3 regions of the Pseudoalteromonas sp. UCD-33C genome follow, and region 2 is predicted to be linked to each of the others. Evidence: predicted binding sites of a transcription regulator. Region 2 holds the regulator's gene; each other region holds the start of a gene.
The links. The regulator sigma-54, encoded in region 2, starts transcription at its own class of promoters, with help from an activator protein. The targets are predictions, from matches to a motif close to GTTGGCACGNNNNTNGNNT.
Positions count from the first base shown of each region.

Region 1: fliE (flagellar hook-basal body complex protein FliE) is a predicted target of sigma-54. The motif match lies at 1,612-1,630, and genes of this name have one in related genera.
Region 3: AOG26_RS20415 (DUF1328 domain-containing protein) is a predicted target of sigma-54. The motif match lies at 1,942-1,960, and genes of this name have one in related genera.

Region 1 covers NZ_LJTB01000003.1:223,552-226,835, forward strand. The annotation lists gene fliF (flagellar basal-body MS-ring/collar protein FliF) at 1-1,220, opposite strand, end outside; gene fliE (flagellar hook-basal body complex protein FliE) at 1,241-1,573, opposite strand; gene AOG26_RS09120 (sigma-54-dependent transcriptional regulator) at 1,744-3,147, opposite strand; gene AOG26_RS09125 (sensor histidine kinase) at 3,144-3,284, opposite strand, start outside.
Region 2 covers NZ_LJTB01000001.1:616,664-619,947, reverse strand. The annotation lists gene rapZ (RNase adapter RapZ) at 1-284, opposite strand, end outside; gene ptsN (PTS IIA-like nitrogen regulatory protein PtsN) at 285-737, opposite strand; gene hpf (ribosome hibernation promoting factor) at 741-1,028, opposite strand; gene AOG26_RS02720 (RNA polymerase factor sigma-54) at 1,056-2,552, opposite strand; gene lptB (LPS export ABC transporter ATP-binding protein) at 2,668-3,284, opposite strand, start outside.
Region 3 covers NZ_LJTB01000001.1:183,745-187,028, forward strand. The annotation lists gene oadA (sodium-extruding oxaloacetate decarboxylase subunit alpha) at 1-1,208, opposite strand, end outside; gene AOG26_RS00735 (OadG family protein) at 1,224-1,472, opposite strand; gene AOG26_RS20415 (DUF1328 domain-containing protein) at 2,007-2,180, shown strand; gene AOG26_RS00740 (hypothetical protein) at 2,232-2,423, shown strand; gene AOG26_RS00745 (hypothetical protein) at 3,066-3,284, opposite strand, start outside.

The DNA of each region.
Region 1 (3,284 bases), on a different contig from region 2:
CGAGGAACCATGGTTGTTTCACCATTTTCACCCACCTGCGGTACATAATCAACGGCAACTGAAACACTGATACGACGAATAACACCGGTTTGCTGACGCTTATGCGAAATTGTTGTATCAAGCTCGTAGTTACGTGTTGCTTCTTTATGCGAACGACTTGGGTTCGTTGCTGAGCCTGCTCCACCTTGGCCTGCAATTTCTGGAATATTAGAGTTAACTGGCGGCTGATTCGTTAGCGCACCAGGAATGCCCACTGCAAGACCACCGATGTTGTTTTCTTCGAACGTGGTTTCACTGCGCACAGCGGGTAAGTCTGGGTTATAACGTTTTTGTGTTTCTTCGACTGCACTAAAGTCCATGTTTAAATCGACTTGCGCGGTATAGTTACCTAAGCCTACAACTGGAATAAGGATGCTATCGATTTTATTTAAGTACTCTTCTTCACGCTTACGTTCAATCTCATACTCTTTACGAGAGCGAGCAGCAAGTGAGTTTTGTGAACCTGAATTAAGTAAGCGACCATTTTGATCGGTAACAGTAACACGCTCTGGCGATAAACCTTGGACTGCTGAGGCAACAATATCAACTACTGAGTCAACTTCTTCACCGTCAAGTGTACGACCGCGTTTTAAGGTAAGCACTACCGTCGCTGAAGGTTGTTTTTCGCGACGAGCAAATACGTTTTCTTTTGGAATAGCTAAAAGTACTTTGGCGCGAGTAACATTTTTTAGCTCTTCGATGGTACGTGCAAGCTGTTGCTCACGACCATGTTTTAAACGTTCACGTTCAAGGCGTTGGCTAACACCAAACCCCATGTCTTGCATGATGATGTCAGTCCCTGAGCTTGGCGCTTGCTCTAGGCCTTCACGAGCCATCAATAATTTGATGTTTTGGTATTCACCTTCTTCAACAGAGATGACGTTACCATCAAGTTCGTAATCAATCTTTTGAGCGTCTAAAAAGTCCAGCGTTTGAATAAGCTCTTCCGTTGGCATTTTGCCAAGCGGACGCATATCTGGTTGACGAGCCCAAATAATAATAAAAATTGCGATAGCCAAACAGATTGCCAAAGCGATCACTAAAGTAACCTGGCGTAAAACATCTACACCGTTTAAGGCACTTAGGTAGCCTGACTTTTGCTCTTGTTGATCATCAGTATCGGTTGAGTCGATACCGCCGCCTGCTAAGGCTAGATCAGTTGATTGATTAGATTGCGCCACAATAATTCTCCACTACCTAGTTACACAGGCATGTTCATGATTTCTTTATAAGCTTCAACAAGTTTATTTCGAACTTGCACCGTAGCTTCAAAAGCGACTGATGATTTTTGCGAAGCAATCATTACGTCAGCTAAAGAAACACTGCGATCGCCCATTTCCATTGCTGTTACTTTTTGCTTAGCGTCTTGTTGTAAGCCATTCACTGTATCAAGTGCATTGGTAAGTAAATCACCAAACTGTGCCGACGATGTTGGCTGAGTTTGTGTTGGTAAATTATTAATTGAGTTACTACGGCCTACTTCTGAAGCCATAGCTTGCATTTCTTGAAATAATGCGCTGTTTTGAACTTTCATAATACTCTCTGACAATGCAGTTTACTTATGCACTGATAAAGCACAAACCGTGCCACAAAATAAAGCAAGTAAATTCAACTACTTGAATCATTAATTTCACATGTCAGAGTTTTGACAGCAAACAAGCTCACAAAAATGTGAGCTTGTTTGAGCAACTTTTTGGAAGGAGTTTATGCAGGTAAGGCTATACCCAAGTCTCGCATTTGCGCCAGTTTATAACGTAACGTGCGCGGACTAATACCTAAGGTTTCTGCAACCTCTTTACGCTTACCGTTACAACGCGCTAAGGTTTCTAAAATAATACGATGCTCTTTGTCTTTCAGCTCGTCTTTGTAATTACCTTGCTCACTCACTTGTGGCACGGTATCTAAATTAACTTCAACAGGCTGTTCTTGATATACCGGTGCGTTGTGTGGCGGCGTAGCGACTGGCTTTATATCAACCGTAAGCAACTCTTCAATAAAGACATCATCTTGATGAATACTATTACCATCACATAATATCAACGCCCGTTGAATAACGTTATCAAGCTCTCGTACGTTACCAGGCCAAGCATGAGATAGTAGCTTTTGTTTCGCACCCTCACTTAGTTGAGCGATAGGCTCTTTACTTTTCAGGCAATGACGCTCTATTAAATGCTCAGCCAATACAATAATGTCGCCAGGACGCTCGGCTAATGGTTTCCACATTAGCGGGAATACATTTAAGCGATAATATAAATCTTCTCTAAATAGATTTTCGCTCACTGCTTCTTTTAAATCTCGGTTACTTGTAGCTAGAACGCGAACATCAAGCTCTATCGTTTTACGACCGCCTAAGCGCTCTACTTCGCGCTCTTGAAGTACACGCAGTAATTTAGCTTGTAAGCCTAAATCCATCTCAGTGATTTCATCTAGTAAGATGGTACCACCTTGAGCTTGCTCAAATTTACCCGGGCAAGCTTGAATCGCGCCGGTAAACGCCCCTTTTTCGTAACCGAATAAGGTTGCTTCAAGCATGTTTTCAGGAATAGCAGCACAGTTAATAGCCACAAAGGGAGCATCGCTACGATTTGATTTATCGTGGATAAAACGAGCCAAGACTTCTTTACCCGAGCCACTTGGGCCGAGTACCATGACACTGGCATCTGAGCGGGCAACTTTGCTCGCGAGCTCTAATAACTTAATACTTGATGGATCGGCAACGATTGGGCCATCGGTTTCTTTTTCCTTTTCAGGCAAATAACGACTCACCATATTAAGAAGCACTTCTGGTGCAAACGGTTTTGCCATATAATCAATCGCGCCTAAACGCATTGCTTCTACAGCATCATCGATAGTGGCATAGGCCGTCATCATTAATACCGGCAACTCAGGGTAATTAAGTTTAATGCTACGTAGTAGGTCAAGGCCGCTCATAGCGCCCATTTGCACATCACTAACAACCAATGAATAGCTATTTTGCTTAAGCAAGATCATCGCTTGTTCAGCGCTATCTGCAGCAACGCAATCAATACCCGACATTTCAAGGGTATCAATCAGTGCTTCTCGTAAGCCTGCGTCGTCTTCAACGACTAAAATAGAGTTAGTATTCATTTTGCCTCCGCTGACATTGGTTCTGCACTAATTGGCAAGATCAAACTAAAACATGCTCCCCCATGAGCATTATTAGTCACTTCAACCCGTCCTTGGTGCGCATTGGCGACTGAACTTACAACTGCAAGTCCAAGCCC
Region 2 (3,284 bases):
CGCTTGATCAGAGTTTGGTCATCACTGTCTAAATAGAATAGTGTTGGGTTTGCGAAACCTGGCAGGTACTCAAGAATATCATTAAATTCTTGCTGCTCTTTCGGTAAGTTACGTACGTCGATACTGACCGCTATTTTATCGTAGTTATCAGACACACTACGTACGAGCGAAGGCAGTAAATTAACCGGAATATTATCAACGCAATAATAGCCTAAGTCTTCAAGTACTCGTAAAGCGACCGATTTACCTGAGCCTGAGCGACCGCTGATAATTATTAATTCCATTTATGCCTCTGCTGATATGACCTGAAACAGTTGCTGATCGGTAGTAGCACTACGCAGCTGTTTACAAAACTCTTTATCTTTAAGTCTATCAGCAATTGTTGATAAGGTCTTTAGGTGAAGCTGACAGTCACCATCTGGTACGATGAGTGCCACAAAAATATCAACTGGACGATTATCAATTGCATCAAAATTAATAGGGGATTCACTCACTATCACAAATGCATGAGGCTCATCTGCGCCGCTCATTCGGCCATGTGGAATAGCAATACCTCGGCCAATGCCGGTGCTACCTAGTTTTTCTCGGTTGAGTAAAGCATCTAGGATATCTTGTTGCGATAAATGAGGAAGCTGCTGGTGGGCCAGTTCGCTGATATATTCAAGAATTCTTTTTTTGCTATTAAAAAGGACCGCAGCTTTGCTGCAGTCCTGGTTAGTAAGTGAACTTAGTTTCATAATTTAATGTCGAGCTAATTTCTCTTTGTGTTTAATGACTTGGCGATCAAGTTTATCGACCAGTGAGTCAATGGCTGCGTACATATCTTGATGTTCTGTAGAAGCGAATAATTCGCCTCCGTTTACATGTAAAGTTGCTTCTGCTTTTTGGCTTAATTTTTCTACATCTAGAATGACATGAACATTATTAATATGGTCAAAATGCCTTTCTAGTTTCGCAAACTTGGTGTTTACATAGTCTCTTAATGAATCTGTGATTTCTACATGACGACCAGTTAAATTTAGTTGCATAAGCATTTTTCCTTCTATGTAAAACGTCTAAATCAGACTCTTACGCTGATTAGACGGAGGTATTGCTAGAGACTCACGATATTTTGCAATTGTACGTCTAGCTACTTTAATTCCTTGCTCAGCCAATATATCTGCAATTTTGCTATCACTCAATGGTTTAGCTGAGTTTTCTGCAGCGACTAACTTCTTGATTAAAGCGCGTATTGCTGTAGAAGAACACTCACCACCATTTTCGGTGCTGACATGGCTTGAGAAGAAATATTTCAACTCAAAAATACCCCGTGGGGTATGCATATATTTTTGCGTTGTTACCCGTGAAATCGTCGATTCATGCATTTCGACCATTTCAGCAACATCATTTAGCACCATCGGCTTCATTGCTTCAGGGCCATGTTCAAAGAAAGCTTGTTGTTGTTGAACGATACAGTTGGTCACCTTTAATAGCGTATCGTTACGGCTTTCTAAGCTCTTAATAAACCACTTTGCTTCTTGTAAGTGAGAACGAATAAATTGGCTGTCGCTACTTGATTTAACTGAGCGAGACATAGCTGCATATTGGCTGTTCACTCTAATCTTTGGCATACAATCTGGGTTTAACTCGACTACCCAGCGACCTTTTACTTTTTTCACTGATACATCAGGTATGACGTACTCAGACTCTTCGCGTACTATGCTATCCGCAGGCTTAGGGTTTAAGCTGTGGATGAGCGTCATCACTTCTTTAAGCTCGTTTTCTTTAAGCTTAGTCTTTTTCATCAAAGTTCGATAGTCGCGACTCGCTAATAATTCGATATGCTCAGATAAAACCATTTTAGTTTCAGCTAAATATGGCGTATCGGCATCGAATTGGCGTAGCTGAATGCACAGACATTCTTGTAAACTGCGCGCGCCAATACCCACAGGATCAAATAACTGAATTCTTTTTAAGACCGCTTCGACTTCATCAAGTTCGATTTCTTCTTCATCGTTATTTTGATTAAAGCTTTCGACGATATCTTCACAGCTTACCGTTAAAATACCTGAATCATCGATAGCTTCTACAATTGCGACAGCAATCGCTTCATCAGTAGGGCTAAATGGCGTGAGCTGTAATTGCCACATTAGGTATTCGTGAAGAGTTTCGGTTGATGCACCTTGATAGATAGACTCATCTTCAGGCATTGGCCCTGATGATGTTGAAGGGGCGGCACTCATGTACTCATCCCAAGTAACATCCATGGCTAAGTCATCGCTTACGGTGTCTTTATTGAGAGCATCACTACTTTCTTGCTCGTACTCGCTAGGTGCTTCTTCGGCAGACGCGCTGACTTGCACATCGTCAGACTCCGCTTTTTGCTCATTCTTGCCGGTGCTTTCTTCATTGTAATCCGCTTCTTCCACTTCAAGTAGGGGATTACTATCAAGCGCTTCTTGAATTTCTTGCTGGAGATCCAATGTACTGAGCTGCAACAAACGAATAGCTTGTTGCAGTTGTGGAGTCATTGTAAGTTGCTGGCCCATGCGCAGCTGTAATGATTGCCTCATGTATCCCTAACAATCCTTTTAAAGTTATCGATAACTGTGCAAACACAGTTAAGTCATTATCGATTTATTGTCATTGTTATTAGTCTAGCAGATGCTCTAGTCGCTGGCGTAATGGTTACAGCCTGAATTGCTCGCCTAGATATACATCGCGTACAGTTTGGTCTGCTAATACGTGCTCAGGTGTGCCTGATGCAATTAGCTCCCCATGAGAAACAATGTAGGCTTTTTCACAAACATCAAGGGTTTCTCGAACATTATGGTCAGTAATTAGTACACCGATACCACGATTTTTTAGGTGCTCAATAATTTTCTTTATATCTAACACTGAAATCGGATCAACACCAGCAAAAGGCTCATCTAAAAGAATAAATTTAGGATTAGCGGCTAATGCACGGGCAATTTCAACGCGGCGGCGTTCACCACCTGACAGCGCCATACCTTGGCTATCGCGAATGTGTTGGATGCTGAATTCATCGAGTAAGCTATTTAGTGTTTCTTCGCGACCTGCTTTGTTTAGATCTTTGCGGGTTTCTAAAATAGCCATCAAGTTTTGGTAAACCGTTAACTTTCGAAAAATTGACGATTCTTGTGGCAGATAGCCGATACCTAAGCGGGCACGATTGTGCATTGGCAAAAGGGTAATATCGTTATCATCAATGCTGATTTTACCTTTGTCGCTTGGGACTAGGCCTACAATCATATAGAAGGTGGTGGTTTTACCCGCACCATTTG
Region 3 (3,284 bases), 430 kb from region 2:
AGCTTATCAGCAGGACGGCACGTAATTGCTTCAGCCCCTTCTAGTACACGCTCTTGTAGCTCTTTATTCATTGGTGCCGGTGTTGCACCATACTCGCCTTTGAGTACACCTGCAGTTTCTTTTGTGATGGTTTTATAACGCTCGCCAGTCAACACATTAAGTACCGCTTGAGTACCAACAATTTGCGACGTTGGTGTAACTAGAGGAATATAACCTAAGTCTTCACGAACACGCGGGATCTCAAGTAATACTTGATCAAGCTTATCAGCAGCACCTTGCTCTTTAAGCTGATTTTCCATGTTAGTTAACATACCGCCAGGTACTTGGGCTAATAAGATACGACCATCAACACCTTTAAGGCTGCCTTCAAATGCAGCGTATTTCTTACGTACATCACGGAAATAAGCGGCAATTTCTTCTAACTCATTTAAATTAAGGCCGGTGTCACGCTCAGTGCCTTCTACAATTGAAACAATAGTTTCTGTGGCACTATGACCGTAGGTCATACTCATTGACGAAATCGCCGTATCAAGCATATCGATACCCGCATCGATTGCTTTTTGGTAAGTTGCAGTACTTAAACCTGTCGTCGCGTGACATTGCATTGCGATAGGAATAGATACAGTTTCTTTTAAGCCTTTGATCAACTGTTCGCAATCATATGGCTTTAATAAACCCGCCATATCTTTAATACAAATTGAATGACAGCCAAGATCTTCTAGTTGTTTTGCAAGCTCAAGCCACATATCAAGCGTATGGACTGGGCTTACTGTGTACGAAATAGTACCTTGGGCATGAGCACCTACTTTAACTGCAGCTTTAATGGCAGTTTCAAGGTTACGTACATCGTTCATCGCATCGAAAATACGGAAAACATCAACACCGTTTTTGTGGGCACGCTCAACAAACTTTTCGACTACATCATCAGCATAATGACGGTAACCTAGAAGATTCTGTCCGCGTAGTAGCATTTGTTGCTTAGTGTTTGGCATTGCCGCTTTTAGCTCGCGAATACGTTGCCAAGGATCTTCACCTAAATAACGGATACACGAGTCAAACGTCGCACCACCCCATGATTCAATTGACCAGTAACCCGCATTATCGAGTTTTTCTGCCATGGGTAGCATATCGTCTAAGCGCATACGCGTTGCCAAAAGAGACTGGTGTGCGTCACGCAATACTAATTCGGTTAATTTTAATTTAGCCATGTTTAAGCTGCCCCGTTATTTTTGTTTATTTCGAAATTGAGCAATTGCAGCGCTGATTGCTGCAATATGTGCCTGTGGCACACCCTGTTGAGGTTGAATTTTTGCTGTACGCGTAGGTTCTGCAGTTGCAGGATCATCAAATCGACCCACTACCTTTGACATTAAAGTGACTGCTGAAATCAAAATAGTCAAAAAAACAAACACGCCTACCATGCCTGTCACCATCAAACTGGCCGCAGTGGTGAGTAATCCACCTATATCCATACGACTCCCCTCGCTTACTTAAAATAAAAAGTTATTTTTGTTAAATAATTATGCACCAATAATAACAAACAAAATTCATTTGTATAGCACCATTGTAAATTGGTAAAACCAATTAAATTTAAAATAACATGACGCACATATAATTAACACCCTACTATTAGCGCATTTAAAGCCCCGTTATAGATGATATAAATAGTCAATATAGCCAAACGTTATATGTTCAGCTATTAACCAATCATAGTAAAAAGCCTAAAAACCACGCACAACAAGGTGTTAGAGCTATTACCTTACAATAAAGTTAAATTGGTCTTACCAATAATTACAGGAATACTCTTTTTCTTCATTCAGCTCAATATGAAAAAATATCACTATGAATAAGTTACATGCTTACTCGTAAAAGTTACCAAATGATGACCCCTCTCAAGAACAACAAAAACACTCAACCCTTTGAAATATATAGAATAAAACTTATGGCACAGAACTCGCTTTAGTTACATCGAACTTAAGAAAATTTAAATAGCCAAGGAGACCACTATGTTACGCTGGACAATTACTTTTTTAGTTATCGCGTTAATCGCAGCAGTGTTAGGTTTTGGCGGTATCGCAGGAGCCGCTGCAGGCATCGCTAAGATTATCTTTTTTATATTTTTAGTATTACTAGTTATTTCGCTGGTATCAGGAGCACTTAGAGGCAGTGTCCCTAAGTAGTTAAAAGCAGATAACCACTTACTTTATTTTAAATTTACAAGGAATTTCATTATGAAAAATTCAACTTTAAAAGCCGCTACTATCGCCCTATTTTCAGGTTTATTCATCATGGGTTGTGAAGACAACTCTGCTGAAGACGCAGGTGAGCGTATTGATGAAGCAATTACTGATACACAAAATGCAGTTGAAGATGCATGTGAAGAAGTAAAAGAAGGTGTTAACGCAGAAGAAACTAACTGCTAACAACACACCTTACTTAAGAAAAGCGGCCAAGTGCCGCTTTTTTGTGTATGCAAGTTAGCAAGTTAGCAAGTTAGCAACTCTAGTCTGCCTGCTGCTTGTGTCAAGGAGCTTGCTAGCTTTACTCTTACCCCTAGAAGCTCGCTAACTTGTTGGGTTTCGCTCCGTTCTACCTACTTCACGTAGGTCGCCATTTATGGCGACACATGTTTTATCACTCATACTTGACGGGCTAAAGCCCGACTTACAGCCGTATTAATTGAGAAAATCGCGCGAAATAAATTTCACGCCTACGTGAGCCTCAAACTCGCTAACTTTACTTCTTTCCCCTAGAAGCTAGCTAACTTGTTGGGTTCAGCTCCGCTCTACCCTACGTCACGTAGGTCGTCATTTATGGCGACACATAACCGTTAACATTGACGGGCTAAAGCCCGACCTACGACTTACACGTAGATTTAAGAAACATCGCGCGAAATAAATTTCACGCCTACGTGAGCCTCAAACTCGCTAACTTGTTGGGTTTTAATCTGATAGCTGACGGCTGAAAGCTGATGGCTCCTTTCTCTAGAAACTCGAAACTTTACTCTTTCCCCTAGAAACTCATTAATTTGTTGGGTTTCGCTCCGCTCTACCAAACCTACGTTATTACTCACAAGACGTTGTGAGGGGCACATTTGTCGTTACACTCGCTATATGCCACTGGCCGTCGATAAAACTCACCTTTGCGACATCACTTACAGCAAAGTCGCCAGGTACATTTAAACGCGTTAAGTTACTCGCTAGCTGCTGCTGGCAATATGGGCCGGTATCGCCATGCATTACAAGTACAGGCTTATTGGTGTGCTTTGCGAAATCGCTGATGGC